DNA from 2 places in the Paenibacillus sp. RC334 genome. Region 2 is predicted to be linked to the other one. Evidence: riboswitches for the same ligand, from Rfam matches in the RefSeq annotation. Region 2 holds a riboswitch; the other holds the start of a gene.
What was found. Region 2 has a riboswitch for ZMP and ZTP ahead of QMK20_RS04285 (bifunctional 5,10-methylenetetrahydrofolate dehydrogenase/5,10-methenyltetrahydrofolate cyclohydrolase). Riboswitches for the same ligand answer to the same signal wherever they lie in the genome.
Positions count from the first base shown of each region.

Region 1: linked by a shared signal. The riboswitch ahead of QMK20_RS24115 (TIGR01440 family protein) and the one ahead of QMK20_RS04285 (bifunctional 5,10-methylenetetrahydrofolate dehydrogenase/5,10-methenyltetrahydrofolate cyclohydrolase) in region 2 are both predicted to bind ZMP and ZTP.

Region 1 is NZ_CP125370.1:5,245,962-5,261,368, reverse strand. It holds gene QMK20_RS24130 (L-threonylcarbamoyladenylate synthase) at 1-289, shown strand, start outside; gene QMK20_RS24125 (manganese efflux pump MntP) at 461-1,021, shown strand; gene QMK20_RS24120 (low molecular weight protein arginine phosphatase) at 1,057-1,641, shown strand; ZMP/ZTP riboswitch at 1,720-1,801, shown strand; gene QMK20_RS24115 (TIGR01440 family protein) at 2,089-2,676, shown strand; gene QMK20_RS24110 (serine hydroxymethyltransferase) at 2,801-4,051, shown strand; partial or broken gene QMK20_RS24105 (sugar ABC transporter permease) at 4,204-4,438, shown strand; gene QMK20_RS24100 (hypothetical protein) at 4,438-4,572, shown strand; gene upp (uracil phosphoribosyltransferase) at 5,044-5,673, shown strand; gene wecB (non-hydrolyzing UDP-N-acetylglucosamine 2-epimerase) at 5,780-6,949, shown strand; gene QMK20_RS24085 (AtpZ/AtpI family protein) at 7,120-7,374, shown strand; gene QMK20_RS24080 (ATP synthase subunit I) at 7,367-7,747, shown strand; gene atpB (F0F1 ATP synthase subunit A) at 7,777-8,601, shown strand; gene atpE (F0F1 ATP synthase subunit C) at 8,706-8,930, shown strand; gene atpF (F0F1 ATP synthase subunit B) at 9,041-9,529, shown strand; gene QMK20_RS24060 (F0F1 ATP synthase subunit delta) at 9,526-10,071, shown strand; gene atpA (F0F1 ATP synthase subunit alpha) at 10,091-11,605, shown strand; gene atpG (ATP synthase F1 subunit gamma) at 11,852-12,718, shown strand; gene atpD (F0F1 ATP synthase subunit beta) at 12,840-14,240, shown strand; gene QMK20_RS24040 (F0F1 ATP synthase subunit epsilon) at 14,310-14,723, shown strand; gene QMK20_RS24035 (DUF1146 family protein) at 15,075-15,326, shown strand.
Region 2 is NZ_CP125370.1:872,824-888,230, reverse strand. It holds gene QMK20_RS04315 (Rpn family recombination-promoting nuclease/putative transposase) at 1-143, opposite strand, end outside; gene QMK20_RS04310 (deoxynucleoside kinase) at 353-991, opposite strand; gene QMK20_RS04305 (deoxynucleoside kinase) at 988-1,611, opposite strand; gene QMK20_RS04300 (response regulator transcription factor) at 1,793-2,392, opposite strand; gene QMK20_RS04295 (sensor histidine kinase) at 2,389-3,522, opposite strand; partial or broken gene desA (Delta(5) desaturase DesA) at 3,595-4,649, opposite strand; ZMP/ZTP riboswitch at 4,869-4,953, shown strand; gene QMK20_RS04285 (bifunctional 5,10-methylenetetrahydrofolate dehydrogenase/5,10-methenyltetrahydrofolate cyclohydrolase) at 5,067-5,933, shown strand; gene QMK20_RS04280 (cyclodeaminase/cyclohydrolase family protein) at 5,930-6,565, shown strand; gene QMK20_RS04275 (ABC transporter substrate-binding protein) at 6,748-7,770, opposite strand; gene QMK20_RS04270 (winged helix-turn-helix transcriptional regulator) at 8,085-8,477, opposite strand; gene QMK20_RS04265 (NAD(P)H-dependent oxidoreductase) at 8,620-9,294, shown strand; gene QMK20_RS04260 (DUF3863 domain-containing protein) at 9,351-12,230, opposite strand; gene QMK20_RS04255 (hypothetical protein) at 12,719-13,417, opposite strand; gene QMK20_RS04250 (GNAT family N-acetyltransferase) at 13,634-14,362, shown strand; gene QMK20_RS04245 (amino acid permease) at 14,477-15,407, opposite strand, start outside.

The sequences.
Region 1 (15,407 bases), 1.6 Mb from region 2:
GACGGGCTGGATTCGCGCCGCGCTGGCGGAGGCGTCCGCGCGGGGGGAGCGCACAGCAGTGCTCGCGTTCGACGAGCATGCCGCCGGCTATGCCGGAGAGCGCGTTTACACGCTGGGCAAGCTGGACGCACTCCATGAGGCAGCGCAGCGCCTGTACGGCGTGCTGCGCCGCTGCGATGAGGAAGGCGTCACCTTTATTTTGGCGGAAGCCTGTCCGCCGAAAGGGCTGGGAGACGCCGTTATGAACCGCCTGCTCAAAGCGGCGGGCCATCGGATCGTCCGTCTCTAGGACGGCGCCGATATTTGTCCAATGATGTAGAGGCTTTAGATGGATTAACTTTTCAGCATTGTTTCCTCTCAACTTATCCCGGTACAGGCACGTTCACCGTATGCTTGTACTGTTTTGCCTCTTGTCCGCATAACGTGTACAAGAGCGGACGGATATTTGGGGGGATGGAGTATGCTGGCAGCCTCTGCCCATGCCGGGCAGATTGTAACGATTCTGGTCATGGCTGTAGCGCTGGGGACGGATGCGTTATCGTTGGGCGTAGGGATCGGCATGAAAGGAATACGCCTGCGGGACGTGCTGCGGATCAGCACGGTCATTGGCTTTTTTCACATTCTGATGCCATTGCTGGGTATGTTCACAGGCCATTATATGAGTTCTTTACTGGGCCATGTGACGACCTACTTTGCAGGGGGATTACTCATCCTTTTGGGCGGGCATATGGTTTATAATTCCTTCAAAGGGGACGGAGTACAGGTGTTGGACCATCGTTCGTCCTTGGGCCTTTTGCTATTTGCGCTTGGAGTGAGCGTTGACTCCTTTTCTGTTGGGGTGTCACTTGGCATGTTCCAGAGTGATTTGGTACTAACCGTTCTGGCGTTTGGCTTTTGCGGGGGAGCGATGGCGATGCTGGGACTGCTGTTAGGCCGAAAGGTCAGCCGCAATCTGGGAGACTATGGAGAAGCGGTGGGCGGTGCCATTCTACTGGCGTTCGGCTTTATGTTTATGTTTTAATTATATATTATTTCAACATACGGGGGGTGAAGACGTTGAAACATATCTTATTCGTATGCACAGGGAACACCTGTCGCAGTCCGATGGCTGAAGGGATGCTGCGCAAGCTGGCTACTGAGCACGGACTAGGGTTGGAAGTGCGTTCGGCGGGAGTAGCTGCGATGGAAGGCACACCCATTTCCCGACATGCAGAGGCGGTGCTACGTGACCACAATATCTCGGATCAAATCACCTCAACTCCTTTGAACGGTGGGCTTGCCGAGTGGGCGCATCTGATTTTAACCTTGACCCAAGGGCATAAGCAGCACGTAATTCAGCGCTTTCCCCAAACGGCGGGCAAAGTGTTTACGCTCAAGGAATATGTGGAGGACCGGGATTCGGTGCTGAATGATGTACAGGAGCTGGATGGTCTGTACGCTTCACAACAACTGATGGGTTCGCTGGGGCAGGAGCTTTCGGCACGGGAGCGTGAGCGGATGATTGAACTGCATCAACGTATTCCGGGCTTTGATATTTCTGATCCGTTCGGCGGTCCGCGTGAAGATTACGATGTCACGGCTGGGGAAATCCGAACGGCGCTGCATAAGCTGGTGGACAAGCTAAAGGCATTGTCCGAATAAAGTTTGTATCACTCATCTATTTTGTACGGGATCTGTTGATTTTCGACGGTTAATCCGTTAAGATAAGGTGGAAAAACAAGAATCCGGTGTAACTGGCGACAAAAGTGGGATTAACCACGATGGAGCACCGGATATACGGCCGGTCGCCTGGGCAAAAGAGCAAATCCACATTGGCTGTGGACTGCTCTTTTTTCGTATATGAGCTAGGTCCGGCCTCCGGTGGCCTTCTGTCCAGACAAATGACAATGATTCTTCCGTGTGCTGTTACTTCGAGTATTCGAACCGAGAGAGGGTCCTTTTTTTAGTTGGGTCTTCCATTTTTCCTGCTCGAAATCCGATTCATCGGCTATAATATAGTCAGATTGTGATTCAGGAGAGAGTGTGTTGAACATGGGGCATAAGCCCGTGCCCAGTCTCTGTGGGGCTGTTCAACCAAAGGAGGTTCCAATGGCAGGACAATTGGATCATGAGGTTACGCTTGAAGCACAGACCGCTTCTGTCGTGAAGGAAATAGCAGAAGCAGCCAGTCTCAAGGCTGGTCGTTTGCTGGTTATCGGGGTAAGCACCAGTGAGGTGGTTGGAAGCAGGATTGGCACGGCGGGAGCGCTCGATGTAGCGCAGCAATTGCTGGCTGGAGTGGAATCCGTTAGCAGGGCGTATGGTTTTGACGTGGCATTTCAATGCTGCGAGCATTTGAACCGTGCGCTAGTCGTTGAGCGAGCCGTGCTGGAGCGGCTGGGACTGACGGAGGTTGCCGCCGTTCCCGTTCGTACGGCAGGCGGATCTATGGCTACCGTCGCCTATCGTGCGCTGGAAGATGCATGTCTGGCGGCGAATGTACAGGCACATGCGGGGATAGACATTGGTGAGACGCTGATCGGTATGCATTTGCAACCGATTGCTGTTCCGTTTCGTCCAGGCCTTCGCTGGATTGGCGAAGCGCGTGTGACGGCGGCGTTCACTCGTCCCCCGCTCATCGGAGGACAACGAGCGGTGTATAGTCTGGAGCAAGAAGCCGGCGGAAGCTGTGACTAGCATTTGCAATTTGGTTTGGACAGCATGTTTGTATCTTTTTTGTATTGATGATGAGGTACCCAACAGAGGAGCAGGCGCTTGCCTGTATACCTGACAATTGACCATGGAGAGGGAGTAATCAATCATGATGGAACATTTGCGTAAAAGTGACCCGGCAGTGCTGGAAGCAATGGGACTTGAACTGAAACGACAACGCCACAATATCGAGCTGATCGCATCCGAAAATATCGTCAGCGAAGCGGTAATGGAAGCAATGGGCTCTGTACTGACAAATAAATATGCTGAAGGCTATCCGGGTAAACGCTATTACGGTGGCTGTGAGCATGTAGATATCGTTGAGGACATTGCACGCGACCGTGCCAAAGAACTGTTCGGTGCAGAGCATGCTAACGTACAAGCTCACTCTGGAGCGCAAGCGAACATGGCAGTATATCTGGCAGCTCTTAAACCTGGAGATACCGTACTGGGTATGAACCTAGCGCACGGCGGCCATCTTACACATGGAAGCCCGGTTAACGCCTCCGGCTTGTTGTATAACTTTGCCGCTTACGGTGTACGTGAAGACAACTTCCGCATCGACTATGATGAAGTGCGCAAGGCAGCCTTCAAGCATCGCCCTCGTCTGATTGTAGCCGGCGCGAGCGCATATCCGCGCACCATTGATTTTGAAGCCTTCGCTTCCATTGCCAACGATGTGGGCGCTCTGTTCATGGTCGATATGGCACATATCGCGGGTCTTGTGGCAGCGGGTATTCATCCAAGCCCGGTTCCGCATGCTCAATTTGTAACAACAACGACACACAAAACGCTGCGTGGTCCGCGTGGAGGTCTGATTTTGACTCGCAAAGCGTGGGCGCAAGCGATTGATAAAGCTATTTTCCCAGGTACTCAAGGGGGGCCGTTGATGCATGTGATCGCATCCAAAGCCGTTGCCTTGGGTGAAGCGCTCCAGCCTTCCTTCAAAACCTATGCACAAAACGTAGTTCGCAACGCTCAGGTGCTGGCTGAGACATTGCTGGCTGAAGGCATTAACATTGTATCCGGTGGTACGGATAATCACCTGATGCTGCTGGACACGCGTAGCTTGAACATCACTGGAAAAGAAGCGGAGCATGTGCTGGATTCCGTGGGCATTACAGTGAACAAAAACGCGATTCCTTTCGACCCGACCAGTCCGTTCGTTACCAGCGGAATCCGCATTGGTACACCTGCTGCAACGTCCCGTGGTATGGATGAAGAGGCTATGGTCAAAATCGGTAAAATCATTGCCGAAACTCTTAAAAATCCGAAGGATGATACGGTATTGTCCAAAGCCAGCCAAGCTGTTGGCGAACTGACAGACAAATTCCCGATCTACCCAAGTATTCAATACTAATCAATCGGCTTGTTCATGCTCCCCCTCAGCCTCAGGTTGTCAGCCTTGGTATCCGGGGGGGGGCCATGACTACACATATGATGTGACTGATAAGGCTGTTTTTCTTCCGTAAGCCGGAGGGGGAACAGCCTTTTTTTGATTTCTAGCGATTCTGCCTGTTTCTGGCGATATCCTGGTCCTTTAAAGTATTTGAGTTGAATTTGGCGCTGACAAAGGGTGGACCCTTCAAGTCGACGGAGTCTGTTGCGTTTGGACATATATAATGAAGCGTTTACAAATAACCGTCTTGGATTGGGTACTGCCAAAGCCATTATTTTCTTTGTCATCGTTGCAATCATTACCAGCATCCAGGTGTGTCTGACGAAGAAAAAGGAGGTCGAAATGTAATGGGAAAAACAAGCGACAATTTGGCTCATTTCGCTTCGTGGCCGATGACCTTCCATTTTGAGAACTACGCGAATGCCTGGAATAAAATAAAACAGCGACAAGATATGGAGTTGGAACTTTCAACGTTTCCCTAAGGGACTGAATCAGGATCTGAGTAGTAGCATGCAGGCCTATATTGCGGGAGTCATTACGAAGGATGAAATGCTCCAGCAATTTCAGGAGGCATGGGACAATTTGAAGTACAGATAAAAGACTGATGCTGTATTAGGACACAAAGCCTGTAGGTTAGGCAGGAAGTCCAAAATTCAAAAGGCTCTGACGGTCAAGTGCCGTCAGAGCCTTTTTTATGCACTTTTTGTATGACAAAAGTCACTCTTGAAGTGGCGAAGTATGCATTTTACCTGTCATATCTTCCTCTTGACAAAAGGTTGCGGTGGCAGGTGTTAAATCAATCAAGGGAATGTTATAATAAACAGGATTTACAGGCACGCATTGCATCTGTGCTTATTTGGTTTGTACAAATAGGTTACATAGATCCTTTCCATACAGGATGTTCGATATTCTGGTGCGAAAGAACGTGACGATAATACCGGAGGGAATATATCATGGCAAAACTGGTGGTTTGTGATCACCCTTTGATCCAACACAAACTTACATTTATCCGCGATGTGCGGACCAACACCAAGGATTTCCGCGAACTGGTGGATGAAGTAGCAACATTGATGGCTTATGAAATTACGCGGGATATCCCGCTGGAGAGCATTACGGTGCAGACACCGGTTGCTGAGACAGAAGGCAAGGTTATTTCCGGTCGCATGCTGGGTCTCATTCCAATCTTGCGTGCAGGCTTGGGGATGCTGGATGGCGTTGTCAAACTGCTGCCGGCAGCAAAGGTAGGGCATGTGGGACTGTTCCGTGATCCCGAGACATTGCAGCCTGTGGAATACTATACGAAGTTGCCTACAGACGTGACTGAGCGTGAATTGATCGTGATTGATCCGATGCTTGCAACGGGCGGCTCGGCGATCGCGGCTATTGATGTGTTGAAAAAGAGAGGCTGTACCCAAATTAAGATGATGAATTTGATTGCCGCTCCTGAGGGAGTCAAGGCCGTTCAGGATGCCCATCCTGATGTAGATATTTATGTTGCTGCACTGGACGAGCGTCTGGATGATCACGGCTACATTATTCCGGGTCTTGGTGATGCGGGAGACCGTCTGTACGGAACCAAGTAAAGGGCCTCTGGTTCGGCATAATATATGGGCGTTACGGACAAGTCGTTTTTCATAGGAGAACGGTCTTGGAACCGGACGTTTATCTTGAAAAGGGGTTCAACAGAAAATGTCCAAAATCAAAGTGATGACTATTTTTGGCGTGCGTCCGGAAGCGATTAAGATGGCTCCTCTTATTTTGGAGCTTCAACGTCACCCCGAGCATATCGAGTCCTTAGTATGCGTAACGGCTCAACATCGCCAAATGCTCGATCAGGTTCTGGAAGTGTTTAATATCCACCCTGACTATGATCTGGATGTGATGAAGGATCGTCAGACGCTTAATGAAATTTCCATTCGTGTACTTCAAGGATTGGAACCTGTGTTACGTGAGGCAAAGCCTGATATCGTGCTCGTTCACGGGGATACGCTGACGACTTTCCTGGCCAGCTATGCGGCCTTTATGCAACAGATCGAAGTAGGGCATGTGGAAGCGGGCTTGCGGACGTGGAACAAGCTTTCTCCGTACCCTGAGGAAATGAACCGTCAACTGACAGGAGTGCTGTCTGATCTTCATTTTTCTCCTACATCTTTATCTGCTGGGAATTTGCGGAAGGAAAATAAACCTGAATCGCGAATATATGTAACAGGCAATACCGTGACTGACGTATTTCAGTATACGGTTCGCCAGGATTACGAGCATCCGGTGCTGGAATGGGCTGAAGGCAAACGCCTGATTCTGATGACGGCACACCGCCGGGAGTCCCAGGGCGAACCACATCGCCAAATTTTTAGTGCGGTCAAACGGATCGCAGACGAGTTTGAGGATATCGCTATCGTGTATCCAGTTCATCCGAGTCCGGCTGTGAAGGAGCCTGCATTTGAGATTTTAGGCAACCATCCGCGTATTAAGCTGATTGATCCGCTGGATGTGGTGGATTTACACAACTTTTATCCGCACACTCATCTCATACTTACTGATTCGGGTGGTCTTCAGGAGGAAGCACCTTCATTCGGCGTGCCTGTACTGGTACTGCGTGATACGACTGAAAGACCGGAAGGAATTGAAGCTGGCACACTGGAACTGGTGGGTACGAGTGAAGAGAACGTCTACAATCGGACCAAGGCTCTTTTGACGGATTCTGCATTATATGAGTCTATGAGTCAGGCAGCAAACCCTTATGGCGATGGACGAGCTTCGGTAAGAATTGTCAATGCTATTTTGCACCATTATGGTGTTCAATCCGAACGTCCTGAAGAATTTCACACAATGTTCACAAAAGGTGTCCGCACCACATAATCATCCTTACAGGGTAAGCATACAGTTAAACTGTACGGTTACCAAGGGGTACGGCATTTTAGGATGCTTTGTCGACTGATTTTATACTTTAGGGCACTAAAATATCTCAATTGACAAAGCATCTTATATTTAAGTAAAATGGACTGGAATTGCAGGGGTGACATGGAAAAGTGGTCAAACCTTCCAAGCAAAACAACAACCGAAATAACACCGGAAATGCCTTCAAGGCAATTGGACTGGTGAGCGCTATCGGCATTGATTTGGCCGTGTGCACACTGGGTGGTTTTTATGCCGGAAAGTGGCTAGACACCAAACTTGGTGGTTCCGGAATTTGGATTGGCGTAAGCGTTCTCGCAGGCTTGGTTGTAGGCGCATTGAGTATTGCCCTTGTGATCGGAAAGGTATTGAGGGATAACCATGAGTGAGATGACCCGAATGCAAAAAATGTTATGGATCGTAGCGCTTTGTATTATGGCTCTGTGTTTCCTGGTCTCCGCCTTCATGCCCCAACATCGTGACATTGCTCACGGAATCATTCTGGGAACGGGAGTAAGCTGTCTTAATGTGCTGTATATGGCCTACAAAATTCGACAGGTTGCGAGTGCGGCCGCCGGTGAAGGCAAGAAGAAAAGGGTGGGCATCGGCTTTGGAGTTCGTGTAGCGACCTCTATTTTGGCGGTAGTGCTGGCGATAGAATTTCCGGCCTATTTCCATGAGATCGCTGTAATGGCAAGCCTGGTAACTGGACAGTTTCTTCTTTTAATTATAGGCATCATATTCGCGCTACAGGAAAAATGATGGCTCAACTGAGAAAGGGGTGAGAAAACATGTTGCATGAATCACCGATTATCCAATTGGGCGGGTTCAACATTGACTTGTCCATCATTATTATGCTTATAGTAACCTGTGCTATTGTGTTTGGACTGGCTTTTGCCGCAACACGCAATTTGTCTGTAGACAATCCTGGCAAGCTGCAAAACTTTATGGAATGGGTTGTAGAATTCGTTCAAGGGCTTATATCCAGTACGATGGATTTGAAGAAAGGGAAGCCATTCCTATCATTGGGGATGACGCTGATCATGTTCATTTTCGTCGGGAATATGCTTGGTTTGCCGTTCGGAATCGTGACTGAATTCGATAATGTACAAAGCGCACAAGTATTTGGGCATGAAATCGTTCCAGTCAAGGAAGCATTGGAGCAAGCACAGGCGGCTCATCCGGGCGAACCTGCCCACGTGGGTGTCAACTGGTGGAAATCACCTACCGCAGATGCAGGGGTATCCATTGGTCTGGCATTGATGATCTTTGTGCTGGTTCATTTCCTGGGAATCTTCCGTAACACCAAAGCTTATTTCAAGCATTACATTCAGCCATTCCCTTTCTTTTTGCCAATTAACCTGATTGAGCAGTTCTCGAAACTTTTGACACATGGTATGCGTCTATTCGGTAATATCTTTGCCGGCGAGGTTTTGATTAGTGTGCTGCTGAAATTGACAGCAATTGGTGTTGGAGGGTGGATTGCCTCCGTACTGGGGCTGGTTGTATGGCAAGGATTCAGTATCTTTGTCGGCAGTATTCAGGCGTTCGTCTTTACCATTTTGACGTTCGTGTATATTTCACAGGCAATTGATACGCACGAAGAAGAGCATTAGGTCATTTCAGTTTCCGGTTTTTAGTTAAGTTCAGGAGTGCGCTTCGCTCTTAACTGCAAATACATGTACAACACAAATACACATCTCTAAGGAGGATTTTTAAAATGGGAGCTTGGGCATTAATAGCAGCAGCTATCGCAGTAGGTTTGGGTGCGCTCGGCGCAGGTATTGGTAACGGTCTGATCGTAAGTAAAACAGTTGAAGGTATCGCTCGTCAGCCAGAAGCAAAAGCTTCATTGCAAACTGTCATGTTTATCGGTGTAGGTCTGGTCGAAGCACTGCCAATCATCGGTGTCGTCCTGGCATTCATTTTCTACGCAGCAGCTTAATTGAATGGAAGCAAGGTTTGGCGGGGAAGGCACAGCCATCCGCGCCTTCTTTGTTCGTTTGAGATATGAAAGATCTAGGACTGACGTTCACCGGAAAGGAGTGACTTCAATTGCATTTTAATTGGACAAGTATCGTTTTTACTGTAATTGCATTTTTGATCTTGTACTGGTTGCTGACCCGTTATGCATTCGGCCCCCTCTTTTCAGTTATGGAGAAGCGGCGTGAGCTTGTTTTGAAGCAAATGAATGAAGCGGCACAGACGCGTGAACAGGCTGCTGCTTATGTTGAGGAGCAAAAGCAGGCTCTCCAACAGGCACGCAAAGAAGCCTACGATATTATTGAGCAGTCGAAACAAACAGGTAGCAAGCAAGCGGAGCAAATTATCGTTCAGGCTAAGGACGAAGCTGTCCGCCTGAAAGACGAAGCTGTTCGTGAGATCACAAGCGAGCGCAATAAGGCAGTTGCCGAGCTGCGCAGCGAAGTGGGCCGTGCTTCGGTACAAATCGCTTCCAAGCTGATTCAAAAAGAAATCAAGGAAGACCAAGTCCAGGGAGAGCTTGTCGACCAGTACCTTAAAGAGGTAGGAGGCAAAGCATGAGCCGGGATACGGTAGTTGCCAAACGGTATGCGAAAGCTTTGTTTGAAGTGGCGGAGCAAGAGCAAACCATTATGGAGACCGAGCAAGAGCTGCGTGCTTTTGTAGAAGCTGTCTCTGGGGATGCTGAAATCCGTAAGTTCATCAACTCTCCTAACATTACGGAAGCGGTCAAGCTTCAGGTTCTGGCTAACAGTTTTGAGAGCAAGCTGTCTGCCCCACTGATCAACACGATTAAGCTGTTGATCCAGCGTAGCAGAGCGGATTTGTTTGAATCTCTTCTCGCCGGATACCTCGATATTCAGGAGTACAAGCTGGGACTTGCCCATGCAAAGGTGTATTCCACTTATGCGCTCAGTGAGCAGGAAAAAACAGCGGTAGCCGAGCAATTCGGAGCCCGTGAACATAAAACAATCCGTGTGGAAAACATAGTGGACCCGAGTCTGCTGGGCGGATTGAAAGTGGTTATCGGCGATACGCTGTACGACGGTAGTCTGGCCGGCAAGCTGGATCGTCTTGAGAAATCCTTTAACAGACGAGTATAGAAGATAGGGGTGAACACACTTGAGTATCAAACCTGAAGAAATCAGTTCATTGATTAAAAGTCAGATTGAACAATATAAAAATGATATTGAGGTCGTTGAAGTCGGCACTGTTGTTGAAGTCGGCGACGGTATTGCCCGCGTCTACGGACTGGAAAAAGTCATGTCCGGTGAATTGGTTGAATTCGAAAACGGCGTTTTGGGCTTGGCGCTCAATGTGGAAGAAAGCAATGTCGGTGTTGTTATTCTCGGTCAATTCTCCGATATCCGTGAAGGCGGTCAAGTGAAACGTACAGGTCAGATCATGCAGGTTCCTGTAGGGGAAGCATTGATCGGACGTGTTGTTAATCCGCTGGGACAACCAGTTGACGGTAAAGGCCCGATTGCTACAACGGAATTCCGTCCGGTAGAAAGCCAAGCTCCAGGCGTTATGGCCCGTAAATCGGTACATGAGCCAATGCAAACGGGGATTAAAGCTATTGATGCGATGGTTCCGATTGGTCGCGGTCAACGCGAGCTGATCATCGGTGACCGTCAAACAGGTAAAACCTCTATTGCGATTGACGCGATTTTGAATCAAAAAGGCAGCGGCATGAAATGTATTTATGTTGCCATCGGCCAAAAGCAATCTACGGTAGCTCAAGTCGTTGAAACCTTGCGTCGTCATGGTGCTTTGGAATATACGATTGTCGTTACAGCGGCAGCTTCCGACCCATCACCATTGCTCTATATCGCACCTTACTCTGGCTGCGCTATGGGTGAGTACTTTATGTACAAAGGCGAGCACGTATTGGTTGTATACGATGACTTGACCAAACAAGCGTCAGCTTACCGGGAACTTTCCCTGTTGCTGCGTCGTCCACCGGGCCGTGAGGCATACCCAGGAGACGTTTTCTATCTGCATTCCCGCTTGCTGGAACGTGCAGCGAAGCTGAATGACGAGTTAGGCGGCGGATCGCTAACTGCGTTGCCATTCATTGAAACACAGGCTTCCGACGTATCTGCCTATATTCCAACGAACGTTATTTCCATCACAGACGGACAAATCTTCCTCGAAGCTGACTTGTTCTATGCAGGACAACGTCCGGCGATTAACGTAGGTATTTCTGTATCCCGTGTAGGTGGTTCGGCTCAGATCAAAGCGATGAAAAAGGTTGCAGGTTCCCTGCGTCTGGATCTCGCCCAATATCGTGAGCTTCAAGCGTTCTCCCAATTCGGTTCCGATTTGGACAAGTCCACCAAAGCTCGTCTGGATCGCGGCGCGCGTATGATGGAGATTTTGAAACAGGGTGTTAACCAGCCTCTGGCTGTAGAGCAACAGGTTGTGAGCTTGTACACTGCGGTAAAAGGCTTCCTGGATGATATTCCTGTAGCAGACGTGAAACGTTTTGAGAAAGACTTCCTTTCTTATATAGAGTCTGATCATCAAGATATTCTTCAATCTATTCGTGATACAAAAGACTTGGTTCCTGATAACGATGCGGCTCTCAAAGCAGCTATCGAGAAATTCAAAAAATCATTTGCCACGTCGGTTTAATACATTGGAATTTGCCAGTTTATGACGAGAAGTGTCCTAAGGAAGCGTGCCCTCCGGGCTGTGGCTTCCTTGGCATGTTTTATACTCAATAACAGGCCCTTTATGATTAGTCCGGCTGGACTGTCCTTCATCATGGACGGCCGGATATCCAGAACCGGTTTACGAAGTTAGCTTTGACTTTGTCAAAGCTAAGTGAATGCTTACGAAGTAGCTTTGGCTTTGCCAAAGCTTGAAGGTGGTGAAATCATGGCAAAAGGTATGCGCGAGATTAAACGTCAGATCAAAAGTGTGCAGAGTACGAAGCAGATTACGAAAGCGATGGAGATGGTAGCTGCATCCAAGCTTAGAAAAGCTCAGGAGAAGGCTGAGGCGGCTCGTCCTTATTCGGAAAAGCTTAGGGAAGTTGTGACCAGTATTGCTGCGGGGTCAAACAACGTTAAGCACCCGATGCTGGAATCGCGTCCGGTCAAAAAGACGGCATATCTCATCATTACATCTGATCGTGGTCTGGCTGGTGGTTATAATGCCAACATTTTGCGGCAGGTTACACAGACAATTGCGGAACGTCACCGTTCACAGGATGAGTTTACAATTTTCATTATTGGACGAAAAGGACGGGACTATTTCAGACGCCGCGAGTTTCCTATTGCCGAGTCGGTAACAGATCTGTCGGATACACCTGCTTTTGCAGATATCAAGACGATTGCCAACAAAGCTGTGCAGGGTTTTGAGCTCAAAGAATTTGATGAGCTGTATCTATGCTATAACCGCTTTGTTAATGCATTGACTCAGATTCCAACCGTTGACCGTCTGTTGCCTATGGCGACGCCGGATTCCGCTGCTGCTGCATCCTCGATTAACTATGAGTATGAGCCGTCACCGGAAGGAGTGCTGGAAGTGCTGTTGCCGCGATACGCGGAAACACTCATCTACGGTGCTTTGCTGAACGGTAAGGCGAGTGAACTGGGAGCAAAAATGACAGCAATGGGATCTGCCACTAAAAATGCTACGAAGCTGATTGGTGAGCTGTCGCTGACCTATAACCGTGCTCGTCAAGCGGCTATTACCCAGGAAATTACGGAAATCGTGGCAGGGGCAAGTGCCCAGTCTTAATGGTTTTTTTTGCGGACTGCTGTATAGCTGGTCCTATACTAATATGATAATTTGCGGGCGCAAAACAAATCGTGTAGTTCGGATTTGCGGCTGTGCAAGCTTGTAGGAGGGAAACCAAAAGATGAACAAAGGACGCGTAGTGAGCATCATGGGTCCGGTTGTCGACGTTGAGTTTGAACGCGGACAGCTTCCGGAAATCCTGAATGCCATTCATATTGGGACTGTGCTGGAGAACGGAGTCAAAGTTGACCTGACGCTCGAAGCATCGAAACACCTTGGTGACAACCGTGTGCGTTGTATTGCCATGTCTTCCACAGATGGTCTGGTTCGTGGAGTTGAAGCAATCGATCAGGGAGCACCTATTTCGGTACCTGTCGGTGAAGCAACTCTGGGACGCGTATTTAACGTACTTGGAACGCCAATTGATAATGGTACTGATTTGAGTGAAGCAGCTAGAAATCCGATTCACCGTCAGGCTCCTGCCTTCGATGAATTGACAACTCAAGCAGAAATGCTCGAAACCGGCATTAAAGTTATCGACCTGCTGGCTCCGTACGCCAAAGGCGGTAAAGTCGGATTGTTTGGTGGTGCCGGTGTAGGTAAGACCGTAACCATCCAGGAATTGATTAACAATATCGCTCAGGAACATGGTGGTATTTCCGTATTCGCAGGCGTTGGTGAACGTACGCGTGAGGGAAATGACTTGTACCATGAAATGAGAGATTCCGGCGTTATCAATAAAACAGCGATGGTGTTCGGACAAATGAACGAGCCTCCAGGCGCACGTTTGCGTGTTGCCCTTACCGGTCTGACGATGGCGGAGTATTTCCGTGATCAAGAAGGCCGTGACGTGTTGCTCTTTATTGATAACATCTTCCGCTTTACCCAAGCGGGTTCTGAGGTTTCCGCCCTGTTGGGACGTATGCCTTCGGCAGTAGGTTACCAGCCTACACTGGCAACTGAGATGGGTCAATTGCAAGAACGGATCACTTCTACTAAAAAGGGTTCTGTTACTTCCATTCAGGCCATCTATGTGCCTGCGGATGACTACACTGACCCGGCTCCTGCTACAACGTTTGCCCACTTGGATGCAACGACAAACCTGGAGCGCAAAATTTCCGAAATGGGTATTTACCCGGCGGTTGATCCACTAGCATCAAGCTCCCGGATTTTGGCTCCAGAAGTTGTAGGTGAAGAGCACTACAATGTAGCACAAGGCGTAAAACAAATTTTGGCCCGCTATAACGAGCTTCAGGATATCATTGCCATCCTGGGTATGGACGAGCTGAGTGAAGAAGACAAAATGCTGGTAGCCCGTGCGCGCAAAATCCAGCGTTTCCTGTCCCAACCTTTCCACGTTGCCGAAACGTTCAACGGCTTCCCGGGTAAATATGTACCGGTTAAAGAAACTGTACGAAGCTTCAAAGAAATTCTGGAAGGCAAGTATGATCATCTTCCAGAAGCGGCCTTCCTTTTTGTAGGGGCCATCGAGGAAGCGGTAGAAAAAGCCAAAACGCTGTAGCATACAGGCGAAGAATAGCCGAGCCTTACGAAGTGAGCTGTCTGCGGGCAGCTTTCAGGAGGGATTCAAGTGAGCACATATTTGTTGGAGATTGTGACGCCGGAGCGCCTGGTCTTTGCAGAACAGGTAAACAGCATCAGTGTTCGCGGCTCGGAAGGCGATCTCGGGATTTTACCCGGACACCTTCCCTTGGTCACTCCCTTGAAGATTGCGCCGGTACGTATTAAAACTGGCGGTCAGACAGAAGTGATTGCGGTCAATGGGGGCTTTGTCGAAGTCCGCAAGGATAAAGTGGTCATTTTGGCTGAAAGTGCGGAGCGTTCCGAGAATATTGATGTGGAGCGTGCCCGTGCGGCAAGGGAGCGGGCAGAGCTGCGGCTCCAGAGCAAACAGGAGAAAGTAGACCATCATCGGGCGGAGGTAGCCCTGCAACGGGCACTTAATCGTCTGAATGCAACGAGCATCAGAACCAATAAGAATTAACATTGGGTTTTTAACTGGATTGTAAAAGGGTTCGGCATGGTATACGGATGGGATGACAAGGAGACCGCTTCATAGTTTCTGCCAAATGATGTTCCGGCAGAAGAAGATGAGGTAGACTTTTCCTTCCTTCGATCACTGTGATCGAGCCCTTTTTTTGATATTATTTCCAAAAAATACTGTCCCATTTCTTGCTTAATAGCTAGGTACATAGTACCTTTTAAATTCACGAAACAGAAGGAAATGTTCGTATTTTGTCGAAATAATTGTCCTGAAAGTAGAAATAGCACTGGCATATTAGGCGTTCGCCGAGTATTATAAAGAAGTCTGTGACGCAGATGGGAGGGATTACGGATGAACGGGAAGCAGCAATTGGCTGAACAGTTAAGTCAATCGGCGAGTATGACCGCGCTGGTCTCCATGATCGTGTCGCTCATTTGTATAGCGCTAGCTTGGTGGGCTTTACAGAGCTTAAAGCTGGATTTATTCATCAGGCATCCTAAGGGGCCACAGGGCAGATTGCTGCACTTGTTTCTTGCCATTATGTTGGGACAGCTGGTGTCCGGCTTTCTTTTAAGCTATATCTCATGGAGCCAGATGCTTTAGAATGTGTTTTAATATGAAGTGGGCGGGTTATATGACTTTATGGCCCTGTATCTGCGGGAATTGTCGAATAACATCGCGCCA
Region 2 (15,407 bases):
GTTAATGGAGGTTTCCCCGCTTCCTCAAAGGTACGATTTAGAAAAGTTAAAAGCACATCACGATTTTCCTCGCTTCCGAAAATGCGCTTAAACAAAAAGTCATTGCGGGGGTCCAGCATTTCTACCACTAGAATCAACTCCATCTGCTCATATTATACCACGACAATGAATAAGAAAGCACAGAAAAGAACATATGTTCCTATATCCATCAATCAAAATATACCAGCTTCATGATCGCCAATCCATATTCCTGATGGATCATTTTCAGCGTGCTTACCTGCACAGATGTGCAAGGCTTTTAGAAATGTGTAACACAAAAAAACCGTCCTCACGGACGGTCAACAATTTTTATTTATTTAGAAATTACCTTGCCTACCTCTACCAAAATGGCATCCATAGAAGCGGGATCATGCACGTCATATTCATCAATGTTCAGACGCAGCACAGGACAGGCATCGAACTCGTTGATCCAATTGGAATATCTGCGATACATTTGCTCCCAATAAGATCGCTCGGTCTGGATTTCCATTTCACGACCGCGCTCCTCGATCCGGCTCAGTATGGATGGCAAGCTGCCTTCCAGGTAGACCAGCACATCCGGGTGCGGGAAAAACGGTGTCATTACCATCGCCTCAAACAAACTGGTATACGTTTCATAATCCGTAGGGTTCATCGTCCCCTGATCGGCATGCATTTTCGCAAAAATTCCTGTGTCCTCATAAATCGAACGGTCCTGCACAAAGCCTCCACCGGATAAGAAAATATTTTTTTGCTCCTTGAAGCGCTCGGCCAGAAAATAAATTTGCAGATGAAAGCTCCATCTTTCGAAATCGTGATAAAACTTCTCCAGATATGGATTATGATCCACCTTCTCCAGTGAGGTTTTAAAGCCCAGGCGTTCAGCCAAAGCAGCCGTTAGTGTGGATTTCCCCACACCTACCGTGCCCGCTACCGTAATCAGGGCATTCGCGGGAATGTTGTATTTATTCATTGAATAAGCTCCTTTACATCAGAAACAATCTGTTCAAATTGTGCTCGGTTTTCTACAAAATCAATCTCATTCCCGTTAACGGTCAATATCTTGGGAAAAGGAGCCTGTTTGGCAAGAAATTGTATGCCATTATCATAATCGGTGATGAGCTGCTCCAGATATGCCGGGTCCATCTCCTGTTCAAAGGAGCGCGCCCGTTTGCGAATTCTGCCCAGCAACGTATCCAAATCGGCTTTAATATAGATGATCATATCCGGCTTAGGCATATCGTCGGTGAGCAAATGATAGATTTGGCGATATTTTTCGAGCTTCACACCCTTTAGGGTTCGCTCAGCAAAAATCAGATTTTTATAAATATGATAGTCGGAAATAACAGGCTGTGCCTTCTCAATATATTGCAGGCCAGTATCCTCCAGTTGCTTGTACCGATTGCAGAGAAAGAACATTTCCAGTTGGAAGCTCCACTCATCTATATTTTGATAAAATTTATCGAGAAACGGGTTCTCCTCGACAATCTCTTTAATAATCGGCATATGCAGCTCCGTTGAAAGCATGGAAGCCAACGTCGTTTTTCCTGCTCCGATCGGCCCTTCAACGGCTATAAATGGGGCTTGTTTCATACGATTCCGTTCCTCCTTGTACTACGGTCCATCCCATGGACAGCTATCCTATTGTATCACAAGGAAGTAGACTAAAGGCATATACTTTCTCTTATGTATCCTCCGATAAAACAACAAAACAGGGGAGCTATGTCTTCCTTCATAGCTCCCCTGTTTCTCCTTGAACATTTCTGCCTTACGCTTATTTAAACCAGCCTTTTTCATTAAAACGCGTAATCGCCTCAATTCGATTGCTGACACCCAGCTTATCCAGAATGACTGAAATGTAATTGCGCACCGTTCCTGTCGTTAGGTACAGCTCACCGGCAATCTCTTTGGTGTTCTTCCCATCAGCTATGAGCGACAAGACGGTCTTCTCACGCTCGGTCAGCGGGTTAACTTCCGCATAAGCATCATCGACCAGCTCTGGAGCATAAATGCGGCGGCCTGCCATAATACTTCTAATCGAGGAAGCCAGTTCTTCACTGGGACTGTCCTTGAGCAGATAACCGTGCGTGCCTGCCTTGATGGCCCGTTCAAAATATCCGGGACGGGCAAATGTGGTCAGAATCAGCACCTTGCAATTCAAGCCTTTGAGTTCCTCAGCCGCATCCAATCCGCTTTTGATTGGCATTTCGATATCCATGATGCATATATCTGGCTGATGCAGCTTGACCAGCTCTAAAGCCTCTTCCCCGTTGCTTGCTTTTCCGACTACTTTCATGTCCTCTTCCAAGTCCAGCAGGGAGGCCAAAGCACCCAGCAGCATACGCTGGTCTTCCGCAATGACGATTCGAATCATGGCCCCACCTCCTCATTTGGCTTTTCAGTAATATTCGGCACTTTTATGATCAGGGCCGTTCCCTGATCTGAACGCAGCTCCATACACCCGTTCACAAATTCGAGCCGTTCCTTCATCCCTTGCAGACCATTCCCCCGAAAGGCTGCACTTTCTCCCGTAACGCCGACTCCATTGTCCTGAATCCGAAGGGTCAGCTCCTTACGAGACGGCTCAATGGTAATGGAGCAGGCTGTAGCGCCACTGTGCTTCACCACATTGGTCACCGCCTCTTTCATGCACATACTAAGCACATTCTCGTTCATCAAAGACGTATGCTCCAGCTTTGGGTCGCCCTCCAAGGTGAATTCAATGTGAGCAGCCTTTAAAATCTGCCGAATACGCAGTAATTCATCCTCTAATCGCATACCTCGCATCTGAGTGACCATTTCCCGCACTTCTTTTAACGCACTTCTCGCCGTAAGACGAACATCGTTAATTTCAGCGTGAGCCCGCTCCGGGTACTGATCCATCAGCTTGCCAGCCAAATCACTTTTCAGTCCGATGAGTGACAGCTTTTGACCGAGAGTATCATGCAGGTCGCGCGCAATTCTTTGCCGCTCCTCCAGCTTAATCAATTCCGATATTTTCTTATTGGCATCCTCTAATTGCACTTGAAGCCGATCACTTTTATTTCGGTTAAAAGTGGTTATCGGAATCAAGATTACACCAAGCAGATTCAGCAAAATAAAGGGAATCTGCTTAATAAAAACAGGATTTCCAGAAACAAAACCATAATTGATCAATCCAATGGTACAGACCATCAGAACAATATACAATGTAGTGAATGCGGCCTTGCTTTTGATATTACCAATCAGGAAAGCGATAAATATCGAGAAATACATATAGCTGAATAACAACGTCATGGTAATGGATATCGCAATCTGTACACTGGTCCAGAAGTAGATCAGCCAACCTTGAGCGACAAAAGCCAGTACATAACAAGCAAAAAACACTAAAATAATGATGGTACCCAGCACAATATGGCTTGTAGATGAGGAGCTAAAAAAATAGAAGGGCAGGATATAAAAGACGACCCATACATAAGGGTTAAGTCCCGTATTTCTTTGAAAAATCTGATACCATTTTTGCATCCTGCCCACCCTTTATCATTTCACTAATTCAGCTTATATCCCTTATCTTATCATACCGTGTTTCGTACAAAGTTATTTTCTTTCCGTACTCACAACAGGTGTGGGGACGGGTTTCGTAACGGCAACACGTTTGCTGAGCAACGGCTTCACTTGTTTAAAGGTCAAAAAGGTTTTCGTGCTTTCATCCCAAAGCCGGAACTTCAGAGATTGCAGACTTGTGCTCACCGTGATAGTCGTCGCTTTTTGAAGCTGCGGGGTGGCATCATGCGCCTTCTCCAAATTGTAATTCGGTACTTTCGGACTCAAATGATGAACGTGATGGAAGCCGATATTGCCCGTAATCCATTGCAACACCTTAGGAAGCTTATAATAAGAGCTGCCTTCTACGGCTGCATTAATATAGCTCCACTCTTCATCATGCTCAAAATACGAATCCTCAAACTGATGTTGTACATAGAACAACCAGATTCCCAGCACACCTGATACAAAAAAAATAGGTGCCTGTATCAAAACAAAATTTTGCCATCCGATGGCCCAGCACAACAGAGCGTACAATACGACGAGGGATACATTCGTCAAATAGGTGTTCATTTTTTCCTTGCGTTTTGCCTTCTTTGTGTTAAAGCGATAGGAAATCAAAAAGTGTAGATCGGACCGAGTCCGAACATCCCCCATGGACTCCGGTATACACGATAAGCCAGTCGTGTCCATGCAGAAGCTTCTACATACTCTTCCACCGTAAGCACCCACATATCACCTGTGCCTCGTTTGTCCAGATTACTGCTGGTTGCATGGTGGATCGCGTGGCTATTTTTCCATTGGTCATACGGGCAAAGTGTAATAATACCTGTAATCGTGCCCACAATGTCATTCAGCCTGCGGCTTTTGAAGAACGATTGATGACCGCAATCATGAAAAATGATAAATGCTCGTATAACAAATCCGGAAGTAATAATAGTAATCGGAAGAGTCAGCCAATACGATACCGACAGACTAAGATAAGCGGCATACCATAGCAGAATCAGTGGACCCAGGGTGTTAATGAGTTGCAGAACGCTGGATTTCGTGTTTATTTTCTCGTAGGGAGCCATATTTTTTTTCAATTGGGCTAATGGGAGTTGTGTCATACTTATTTATGATCCTCCTTTAAAATGACGCCCATACTTTGATCTCGTCAGGCGTACATGTTGATCTAACCTCAGTATAAGGGGATACCTGTGTTGGATGTAGTCATAAACGTCAGTTCGGGAATATGACATTTGTCATATAGACAAATAACATGACCTCTTTGCCAATTGTTCACGGGTTTCTTTTCGGAAGATTATTTGTTAAAATATAAGGTAAATAACGCTGTATGTGACTGGCGAAGTCAGTGGAATCAACCACGAGGGAGCATACAATGAAAGCGTGCCGTTCGCCTGGGAGAAGTATTTGCAGAGGATTCGTCTGTCGTGACGACCTTGTGCAAATACTTTTTTTCGTTTTACAAGACCATGACACCCTGTTGATTCCATCATGCGATAAATTCAGAGGAGGTTCAGACTATGGCTATCATTATGAAATCCAAAGAAGCAGCTGAGCAAGTGTATGCAACGATCCGTAACAAAGTAGAACAAATGAAACAGCAAGGGCATCTCCCTCATTTGGCAACACTGTTGGTAGAAGGTGATCCGGCCTCTGCCTACTACGCCCGGACCAAGCAAAAAATAGCGGAGAAGCTGGGCATCTCCTTTCATCTTCATACCTTTGACCGCCATGTAAGCGAAGCTGAACTCCTTCACCTGATCGGCAGCCTGAACGAAGCCTCTCATGTACATGGTATTATGCTGGAATTGCCTCTTCCCCAGCATCTATCCGCCTCCGCCATTAAACAATCCATCGCCCCATACAAGGATATTGATGGAATTACCCCAGGCAACAAGCTGGCTACCGTTACAGGTGAAGCCGGGTTGTATCCCGCTACGCCTCAAGCCTGTATTGAGCTGCTCAAGCATTACGGTCACACATTGGCAGGCAAAAATGTCACCCTTGTCGGCATAGGACAGACAGTGGGACTCCCCCTTTTTCACATGCTGCAAAGAGAAAATGCCACCGTTACCGCCTGTCATGCAGGCACACGTGATATTGCAGAGCATTTGAGCCATGCAGACATTGCCTTTGTCGCAGTCGGATGCCCTGATGTGATTACACAGGATATGGTTCATCCCGGTTTGATTTTGGTAGATGCGGGAATTAACGAGACGCTGGAGGGAAAAATAGTGGGGGATGCCGCTTTGGACGTTGGGGAAAAGGTACATGCGATTTCTCCGGTTCCCGGCGGTGTCGGCACATTAACGACTGCAATCTTGTACAAAAATCTGCTCAAAGCGATTGATCTGCAACACTACTCCAGAGAGGCGGCCTATTCATGAGTGAACTGTCGTGGAGTGATTCCATCGGACATTTTCTAAGAGAGGCTGGAAGTGCAGCACCTACTCCCGGCGGAGGAAGTGTATCCGCACTGGCAGCGGCACTGGGCGCGGCTATGACCTCCATGACCGCCAACCTTTCCCAAGGAGAAAAGTACGCGCATGTTCATGGACAAATCGCCGAAGTGATTCACAGCATGGAAAACCTGTTCACACGCTGTGAGGAACTGATGAACGCAGACATTCAATCCTTTGAACAATACATGACCGCATTGCGCTTGCCCAAAGAAACAGACGAAGAAAAACGCTATCGAACCCATTCCCTACAGACCGCGGTGATCGCCGCCATTGAGGTGCCGATGCGTTTGCTGGAAGTATGCCGGGACGGAATGCAGCGTGCCTACAGTATCGTGGAGCTGTCCAACAAAAATGTCATTTCTGATCTCGGCATAGGGGCGATCCTGTTCGAGGCTGCCGCCCAATCCGCCCTGCTCACCGTTGACATTAACCTTGCTTCCCTGAAAGATTTGGATGCCAAACACGCCTATGAAGCGAAAACGGCTGCACTCATTCGTGAAATTGGACAAATCAAAGCGCAAACCTTATTGATCGTACGCAGCCGAATAACGGGCTAAGAAATAACCTCCAAATCCATCTCTAAGCATGGGTTTTTGGAGGCTATTTTTTTTGGAATTGATTTGTTTTGGATATCTTAGAATGTAACCGATTGCAACAAAAAACGATCTCACAAAAAAAGCACCTCACCCACGGCCATACTGCCCATGTAGTAAAATGCTTACGAATGTGGATCATATACTTATTTTTTCGCTTTATTCTCTGTTTCTCTTTCAATCAGCATATCCACGATCATATCAATCTGCCCGGTAATGGCGATAGGATCATAGCGATAGTACGTATCAAAGTCGTTAAAGAACACTCTATTGTTCTTCACCGCAGGCAGGTTCCCCCACACAGCGGACGATTTCAACTGCTTAAGCGCGTCTCCCTTTTTCTCCGGGTCATAGGTTGTCAGAAACATATAATCTGCGGCGTACTGTGGCAATACCTCCAGCGAAAGCTGTACGGTTTGTTCCTTGGAGTTGGTCGTTTTCTTCGGCATGTTCAGCTTGAGTGCATTGTATACCGCTTGTCCTCCACGACCTGCATTGTCACCGAAAATCCAAAGAGCGTTTTTGTCCGTCAGCTCATACAGACCAAAGGTAGCATTGGGATCAATGACGCCTTTAAGACGTTCGCGGCCTTCGGCAGCCTTTTTATCAAATGCAGCAATAAATTGCTCTGCTTTCTCTTTCTCCCCGGTGATATCACCAAACAGCTTGACCGTATCGTAAATATTCGTAGTCGTTCCGTAAGGAATATACAGCGTAGGTGCAATTTTGGACAATGCCTCATAGTTGGTATCCTTCATCACCACAATCAGATCGGGCTTGAGTTCCAGCGTCTTCTCCAAATTGGTCGGGTCACCCACCTCTTTGGTCCCTTTTTCCTTGAGCAAAGCAGTTATGAAAGGATTTTGAAAGGCCGTCGGCTCCACACCCACCACATTAGCCCCTACGGACAGTAATTCTCCGCCGTAAAAATCCGTCACAATACGCTGCGGTTTGGCCGGAATTTGAATATCCCCTTTGACCGTTTTAAAGCTTCGCATCTGACCGTCTGTCGTATCAGCATTTTTCTCTCCAGTGGAAGCTGACTCTTGCTTATCTCCTGGAGATGAAGCGGAATTACTTCCATTGCTGTTTCCGCCGCAAGCGCTAACGAATATAGACAATACGAGCATCATTGCAGCCAAAATAAAAAACGATTTTTTCTTCAACATATTAGCCCCCTATGTATTGTAAAATTGACCTTTTCAATTGCGTGATAATGATTATCAATATCGTATGAAATATATCAGGCAGCTTCCCTGCTGTCAACTTAAAATCGAAGCTTCAAAAAAGAGAGGAACTGGAGAATACCTGACCAAATCATCCGATGAGTGGTTCATTCTTATGAATCATTTGATTCCAGTCTCTCACTGGATTTATGCAAAATGCTCTTATTGATAAAGCGTAAAAGGCACTACGATATATGCTCTAGCATACGATCGTAAGTGCCTTTTTCGCGTACCTGTATTGATAGATGAACATCCCTCTACAAGCCGGGCTTGGATGGCTCCATGCAGCTTTCTGATGAACGATGCCTGGTTTTATATTCTTCTCCCCAATCCTTCATTAAGTTAATAATCGGAGTCAGAGTTCTTCCAAATTCGGTTAGAGAATATTCGACTTTGGGAGGAACTTGCTGATAGACTTCACGGTGAACTACACCATCCTCTTCCAGCTCGCGTAACTGGAGCGTCAGCATGCGCTGAGTGATCCCCGGACAGATTCGCCGAAACTCACTAAACCGCTTGGTTCCATACATTAGATGATATAAGAGAATCCCTTTCCATTTGCCTCCAATCACATCCAGTGTGTACTCCACCGGGCAGGCCTGATCCTTTCCATCGGGACATTCTCCAAAGCCGCCTTTCCGATTTCGCATAGGTATTTTTCCTCCTAGTATCATTTTGTATACTACAGCACATTAATGTGCGTACTTCTAAAACGGTCATGTATATTCTAATATTAAGCATGCCACTTGATAAGCGTCAATTCAATCATTATTCACAAGGAGTGAATGAACTATGGAAACCTTAACAACTGCTAAAAATCAAATCTTATCTGCATATGAGTTCAGACATGCTACCAAAGAATTTGACAGCCATAAGAAAATCAGCGACTCGGACTTCGATTTTATTCTCGAAACAGGTCGTTTATCCCCCAGCTCGTTCGGCTTTGAACCCTGGAGATTCGTTGTCGTCCAAAGTAACGCCATGCGTGAGAAGCTGCTCCCGTACTCTTGGGGAGCCAAAAAACAGCTACCTACAGCGAGCCATTTTGTACTCATTCTCTCCAGACTGCCTAAAGACATGTTGGCCTCATCCGAATATATCAAGGGTGTAATGGAAAACGTACAGCAATTGCCTGCTGAAGTGGCTCAAGGCAAAGCAAAGGTATATGATGACTTCCTGAAATCGGATTTTGAGCTGGAGGAAAATGAAAGAGCGATGTTCGAGTGGGGTTGCCGACAAACCTACATCGCACTGGGCAATATGATGACAGCGGCAGCTCAAATCGGAATTGACTCCTGTCCGATCGAAGGTTTTAATAAAAACAAAATTGAACAAATTCTTTCCGAAGAAGGCATCATGGATGCCGAGCATTTCGGCATTTCCTGCATGGTGGCTTTTGGATACCGTCTGAATGAGCCGCGTGGAAAAACTCGGCGACCTGCGGATCAAGTTATTGAATGGGTATAACTAAAGGACGAGTAGACCAAAAAGAACCGAAAGCGATATGCTCTCGGTTCTTGTTCTTACTGATAGTTCACTTCTTCTGCGAAGTAAATCTCCTTCAAACGATCCTTAACGCGCTGAATTTCCTCTGCTGTTAACGGAGCCGTAGGCTTTAGCTTGAAGTTTCTTCCGGTGACATAGCTTACATCCGTGTTCCTATCCAGGTTGAATGGTGTTTTGGGAACCGGATTTCGGGTATAGTCGGTAAAATCAATAATGGACCATGCCGTATCTCCATCCTCCTTGGATAAAATGATCCGCTGTGAAGCATTTTCAGTCCACAAGTAACGCAGATTGGCTGGTGAATTATTGGAGTCCATAACTGCCTTAATGCCGGAACCCCTAAACATGAGCGAAAATTCCGTATGATCATTATTCGATCCAGCTAACGATTCATAAATCTGTTTCAGCCCGTCCACTCCCACAATCTCGACCTCGCGGTCAGCAGGGAAGTGATTCACAAAGTTCTCCCATATTTGAGACATGTTATGGTTCTTGGCAAGCCAGTTGATGTCCAAAATAATGGACATGTAGTTTACCGTATTTAAACGTTGATACGGGTTATCTAAATATTGCTGTGCTATATACAGTTGTGGTGCCGCATCCGTTTCAGTCACATATGGGTCGCCTGGATGGAGAGTCCAGCGTGAGGAATCCTTTGTATAGCGTGATCCAATGGGATCAATCGTAATCGAGTTCATAAACACGATACCACTATTATTTGCAAGCCCCTGTGCTGGAACAATCGGATTATCCTTATTGGACCAGTAAGGCATCAAAGGTGAACCTTCACCATACATGCTGTTAACATTATACTGTGTAGCCGACCACCCCATCGCTGAAGTGATCTTAAAATGATCTTTAAGCCATTGGGCCTGCTCAGGGTTCACCGTAAAACTGGTCAATGATTTAGGCAGATACTTCCGGTATTGGTCTGTATCCATGCTTTCAAACACCGAAGGTGATCCCAACGACCCGGATTGGTGCAGCTCATTGAGTGCATTATAACGATACATATACAACCACTCGTTCATCCGTGCTTCCCATTCAGGGAGTGCGTACAGATTATTCGGATACCCGTCCAAAATCCCGACTTCATCACCGTACTGATCCACATATTCCAAAACCTTTTTAAGCTGCGGGCGATTCGTTTCTACAAAAACAAATCTATTTTCCATGGCCCAGGTCACTTTTAAGTTGGGGCCAAATTGATCCATCAGCAATTGACGAGCCTGCTCAATTTGGTCTACCGTGGTCGTACTGCCCGCATCTTGTCCCTGTAGCATCATTGAGACAGCAAAATATTGCTTTTTGCGCTCTCCCGGTACTACCGTTAACTCGGCATCGGTTATGAAGTGAATTCCCTGAGATGGTGATTCAACCTCGATCTTGAATGGAATGACAGAGTTCACTGTAGGAATCAGATGCAGATTGGCAATATGTCCATCCTCGTCAAATATGCCTCTGGAATCCTCTATCCGAAGCTTCAAGTCTGACGGCAACAAACCTGGCGGTATGACCTCTCCCTTTGCATTTTGAAATACATAGGGCATACTCCAGGCTACAGGGTCTAGAGTAGTGGCCTGTGAAATGGTGTATGTCGCCAAGTATACGGAACTGATTACACTCGGGTCCTCTACTGGAGGAGTCTTCCCTTTCACGATCAGCTTGGTTTGTGCTTTAAGCACACGGTAGGGTTTGGCAATTGTGACTTCTATCTCTACAGGGATGTAACCATCAGCATCAGGAATATTTTGGGAACGAGCGATTTTCCCTTGTTCATCAAAAACACCTAATGTATCACTAAATGTGTAAGTGACACTTGTGACGCTGACATCGGGAATGCTTACCAAGCGTCCTTCATTGTATAGCTGAAAGGACAGCTGATATGCAGGATACGTTTCCGGTTGATTTACCAACTCCGGCGCCTTGATTACAACCTCATCCACTACAAAATCCGAGGAATGATCCGGTGGAATCACCGGTGGTTTCGGTTTCGGTCCCGGTGGCGGCGGCGTTACTGGCGGTATTACTGGCGGTGTCTCTGGTGGTTTAGGGCCAGGTCCCGGTGGTATAACTGGCGGTTCAGGCTTCGGCTCTGTTGGTGTTATCGGCGAGTCCGGTGGATCGGGCCTTGGACTATGGCTTTTAGGCTCTTCGATTTCTGGATTCGCACGCTGGTGACTAATTTCCGGCGCCAGGTCGACCACTACCTTCTTCGATTCTGGTAGGCTGATCGGCTGATTTGTCGTTGCTGCTCCATTTCCTAATGACTCCAGCAAACGCTTGGCACGTTCTCTCAGATCGTCACCGCCTAGCCATATCCGATAAGCAACCAGTGTAGCATCCTGCCGTTTCACAGACTCTTTGGGGTGGAAATAGTGATTTGTATCCCCCTCCATCAGTTCCAACCGTTCCATCAGCCATACGCTCGTTTGTGCATAGTCTGATATATCAGACTGATCCACAAAACTGGATATACTGGAAGCGCGGGTATCTTCAGAAACACCGAAATACCTGGCATACCAAACTGCCATATCCTGGCGAGTCATATTGTGCTTTGCACCGAATAACTGATCACTAATTCCTTTGGTAATGTTCTCTTCCTGCAGGGTCTGCACATAAGATAAAGCCCACGGCGACACATCTGTAAAAGGAACAACACTTCTGGTGTTCGACGTTCGTTTTACGGTTTTAGCAAAGATACTCGCCCACTCCTGCCGCGAAATAAAATCTATGGGCCGGAAGCTGCCATCGTGATAACCAGTAACAACCCCTTGAGAAGCCATGGCTTCAATCGCATCAGCAGCGTAGGAATGCTCAATATCGTTAAAGGCCCTGTCTGCAAAAACAGGTACAGTATGTACGCAGAACAACCAAACAGCTAGTAAACCAGCCATGTACCGCCTAATTCGTTGTAACTCTTTTTTACATTTCATAAGATTCTAGAGCATTTCCCCTCCTTTATGATGTAATACCAGATCACTTCCCCCTGTGCTCCTTTTCATTTGTGAAAATTATCTCTTTTGTTTTCAAACGAATTCTCATAATCAGTGACACCAAACTGTATATACTTGAATTATCGGAATAATCTCCCTAGGTTTGAATAAAGACAGTAAAAAAAGTCGCTTTAGGTATGCTGTATAATCCGTTAAATCGTCATTATTTTAAAGCCATATATCCCGATCATTTAAAATGGTTTTCATTGGAAATCAAATTTTCAACCCTTTTCTTCCATCACTGTATGTTCTCATTGCCAGCGTAGAAATAAAAAAGATAACATCATGTATATAGTCCCGGATGGGTATACACTATGTTATCTCTACTATTGCAGATCACTCTCACTTACTTATTTGGATCACTTATTAGCCATCCTATATCATCTGGGTTATTCTTTTGTAATAGCACCATTAAAAACATAATAGTAACTCTCTGAAATCCCATCTTGCGGATAAGCTGCAGGATCTTCGCTTGTTACTTGGCCTACAAGCTCCCGATTTATAAACGTGTGAGGTCCTTCCTCTATTAGCGCTTCAGCAGACATACCACTGATAGGTCTTACGGTACTGGACCAGAATGTAACTAAATATATATCGTCAGGATTAAATTGAAAGCGTCCTTCACTTGATGTCCCCTCATAAAACAGCTCAGACAAAGAAGTCGCTTCTGACCCTCTCATAAAAATTCGAATATCACTAGTTCCATTCCATCTATGAGGAATTCCACCTCTGGGATTGATATACTCTACAACCTCAGGCTCTTGATCGCGAAGAAAATCAGTAACTGTAAATTTGTAAACCGCATCCGTTATGCTTACGGTTACAACTCCAGTTGTTTTCCCCGTTTTATAGCCGCTGAAATCTCCATACACATTTGGGGTTTGGCTTAAAGCGGCAAAAAAACTTTCCTGATCCATATATTCTATTCTTCCAGGTACTGCAGTCAATCTATATGTCTTCACCTCAGTACCCTTGTACTTGTCCCAAGTATATTCTGTGGTAGCTGCGTAAGATACCCCGCCGTTCCAGCCCAATGATGCTACTACTAGCAAGGCTAACATCAAGAGCAATGACCATTTTTTCAACATCTTCCCCTTAACCCCTCTCCATTTGCACTCCAATTATTTAATAAAATTATAGCTTCTCTAAAATTCTATTAACAGTTAAAATTTAGAAGAAAGTATAGATAATTTATGTCCTTTGTATATTGGCTAGACCTAAACAAAATTAGTGCTTTCTTTCTATTTCTTTTTGGCTTATTATTCGTTAGTATGTATTATTATTCATTTGTATGGAGGATACCTATGAACCTTAAAATGATTGAAGAGCTATCCTTGAACAACTGGCAGCCCCTGTCCACTTTGCTTTACGATGGATGGATTTTGCGCTTTGCAGATGGTTATACCAAACGTGCCAACTCGATTCATTATTCAACCTTTGACCTCGATCATAAAATTGAAGAGTGTGAGAGCTTATATTTCAATCGTAACTTGCCCGCAACCTATAAAATCACTCCCTTTATCCATCCTGAGCATTTAGATCGCATTTTAGAGGAAAAGGGCTATTCCCTCATTGACCCAACAAGTGTTCAAACCTTGAAGCTGGATAACCTAAGCAGCCCCCAACTAAATTCGGTGAACATAGATGAACATATGAATGAAGAATGGTTAGCGCATTTTTGCAGACTTAATCGTGTGGAAGTTCATCATAAGGGTATCATGGAACGCATGTTATCTAATATCATAACGAAGAAAGGGTTTATCTCGCTTTATGACAACAATCAAGTTATTGCTTGCGGTCTTGGAATTATCGAAAGAGAGCATCTAGGTTTATACGATATTGTGACCGATTTAAATTACAGAAATCAGGGCTTCGGGGAACAAATGATATTACATTTGCTCAAATGGGGACAAGAGCATGGGGCCAGACACAGCTATTTAGCCGTTGTAGCCGATAATAAACCTGCACAACGGCTTTATGCCAAACTGGGATACTCGGAAGTTTATACGTATTGGTATAGGGTTAAAGCTTGAGCCGTTTTTCCGTTTCCGAAGTAAGCTGCTTTTACCTTGGCAAAAGAAAAACCGAGCGAACTCAGGGAGTAACCTGAATCTCGCTCGGCGTGATCTCTGCATTTTAGCAGCCTTCTATTTCTTATCTAATTCTTCAATTCTCTGCCGCTTTCCTATGCCAAAGACAAAATAGCCGACAATGACGATTGCCATGAATGATGCTCCGACAATCAGTGACGTACGCGTGTCTGGATTGAACCACATTCCAACGATCACCAGGGACAAGAAGATAATGGTGATGTAGTTACTGATCGGGAAAAAACGAGACTTGAAGGGATGATTTTCCATTTCGTTCTTCCACTTTTTCCTGAATTTAAATTGGCTGATTGCCATTGCAAACCACGGTACCATGCCTGGAAGAACACTGGCGCTATAAATATACAGGAACAGCTTGGAATCAGGGATTAAGTAATTAAACAGCACTCCCACCAGCAGCAAGGAAATGGTCGCAATAATACTATTTCTGGGAACCCCGCTTTCGGAAACTTTCCCAAAGAACTTGGGGGCTTGTCCGTTTTTAGACAATGTATATAGCATTCTTCCAGCACTGTAAATCCCGCTGTTGCAGCCTGACATCGCGGCTGTGAGAACAACGAAATTGATGATACCCGCAGCGGCAACAATCCCTACTTTGGCAAAGGTTAGAACGAAAGGACTGCCGATCTCGCCAATTTGGTTCCAAGGATAGATCGTAACAATAACAAAGATCGCACCCACGTAAAAAATCAGAATACGCCAGATAATATTCTTAATGGCTTTTCGCAGCGTCATTTTCGGATTTTCTGCTTCACCCGCCGTAATGCCCACCATCTCTATACCCTGATAAGCGGCCGTTACAATACAGAGCGCAAATAAAAATCCTTTTAAACCACCTGCAAAAAAACCGCCATGGCTGTACAGATTGGAGAGACCGATCGGTTGCCCGCCGTTCCCCAGGCCAAAGAAGATCATACCCGTGCCAATAATCAGCATAAAGATAATGGCGACAATCTTAATCATGGCAAAC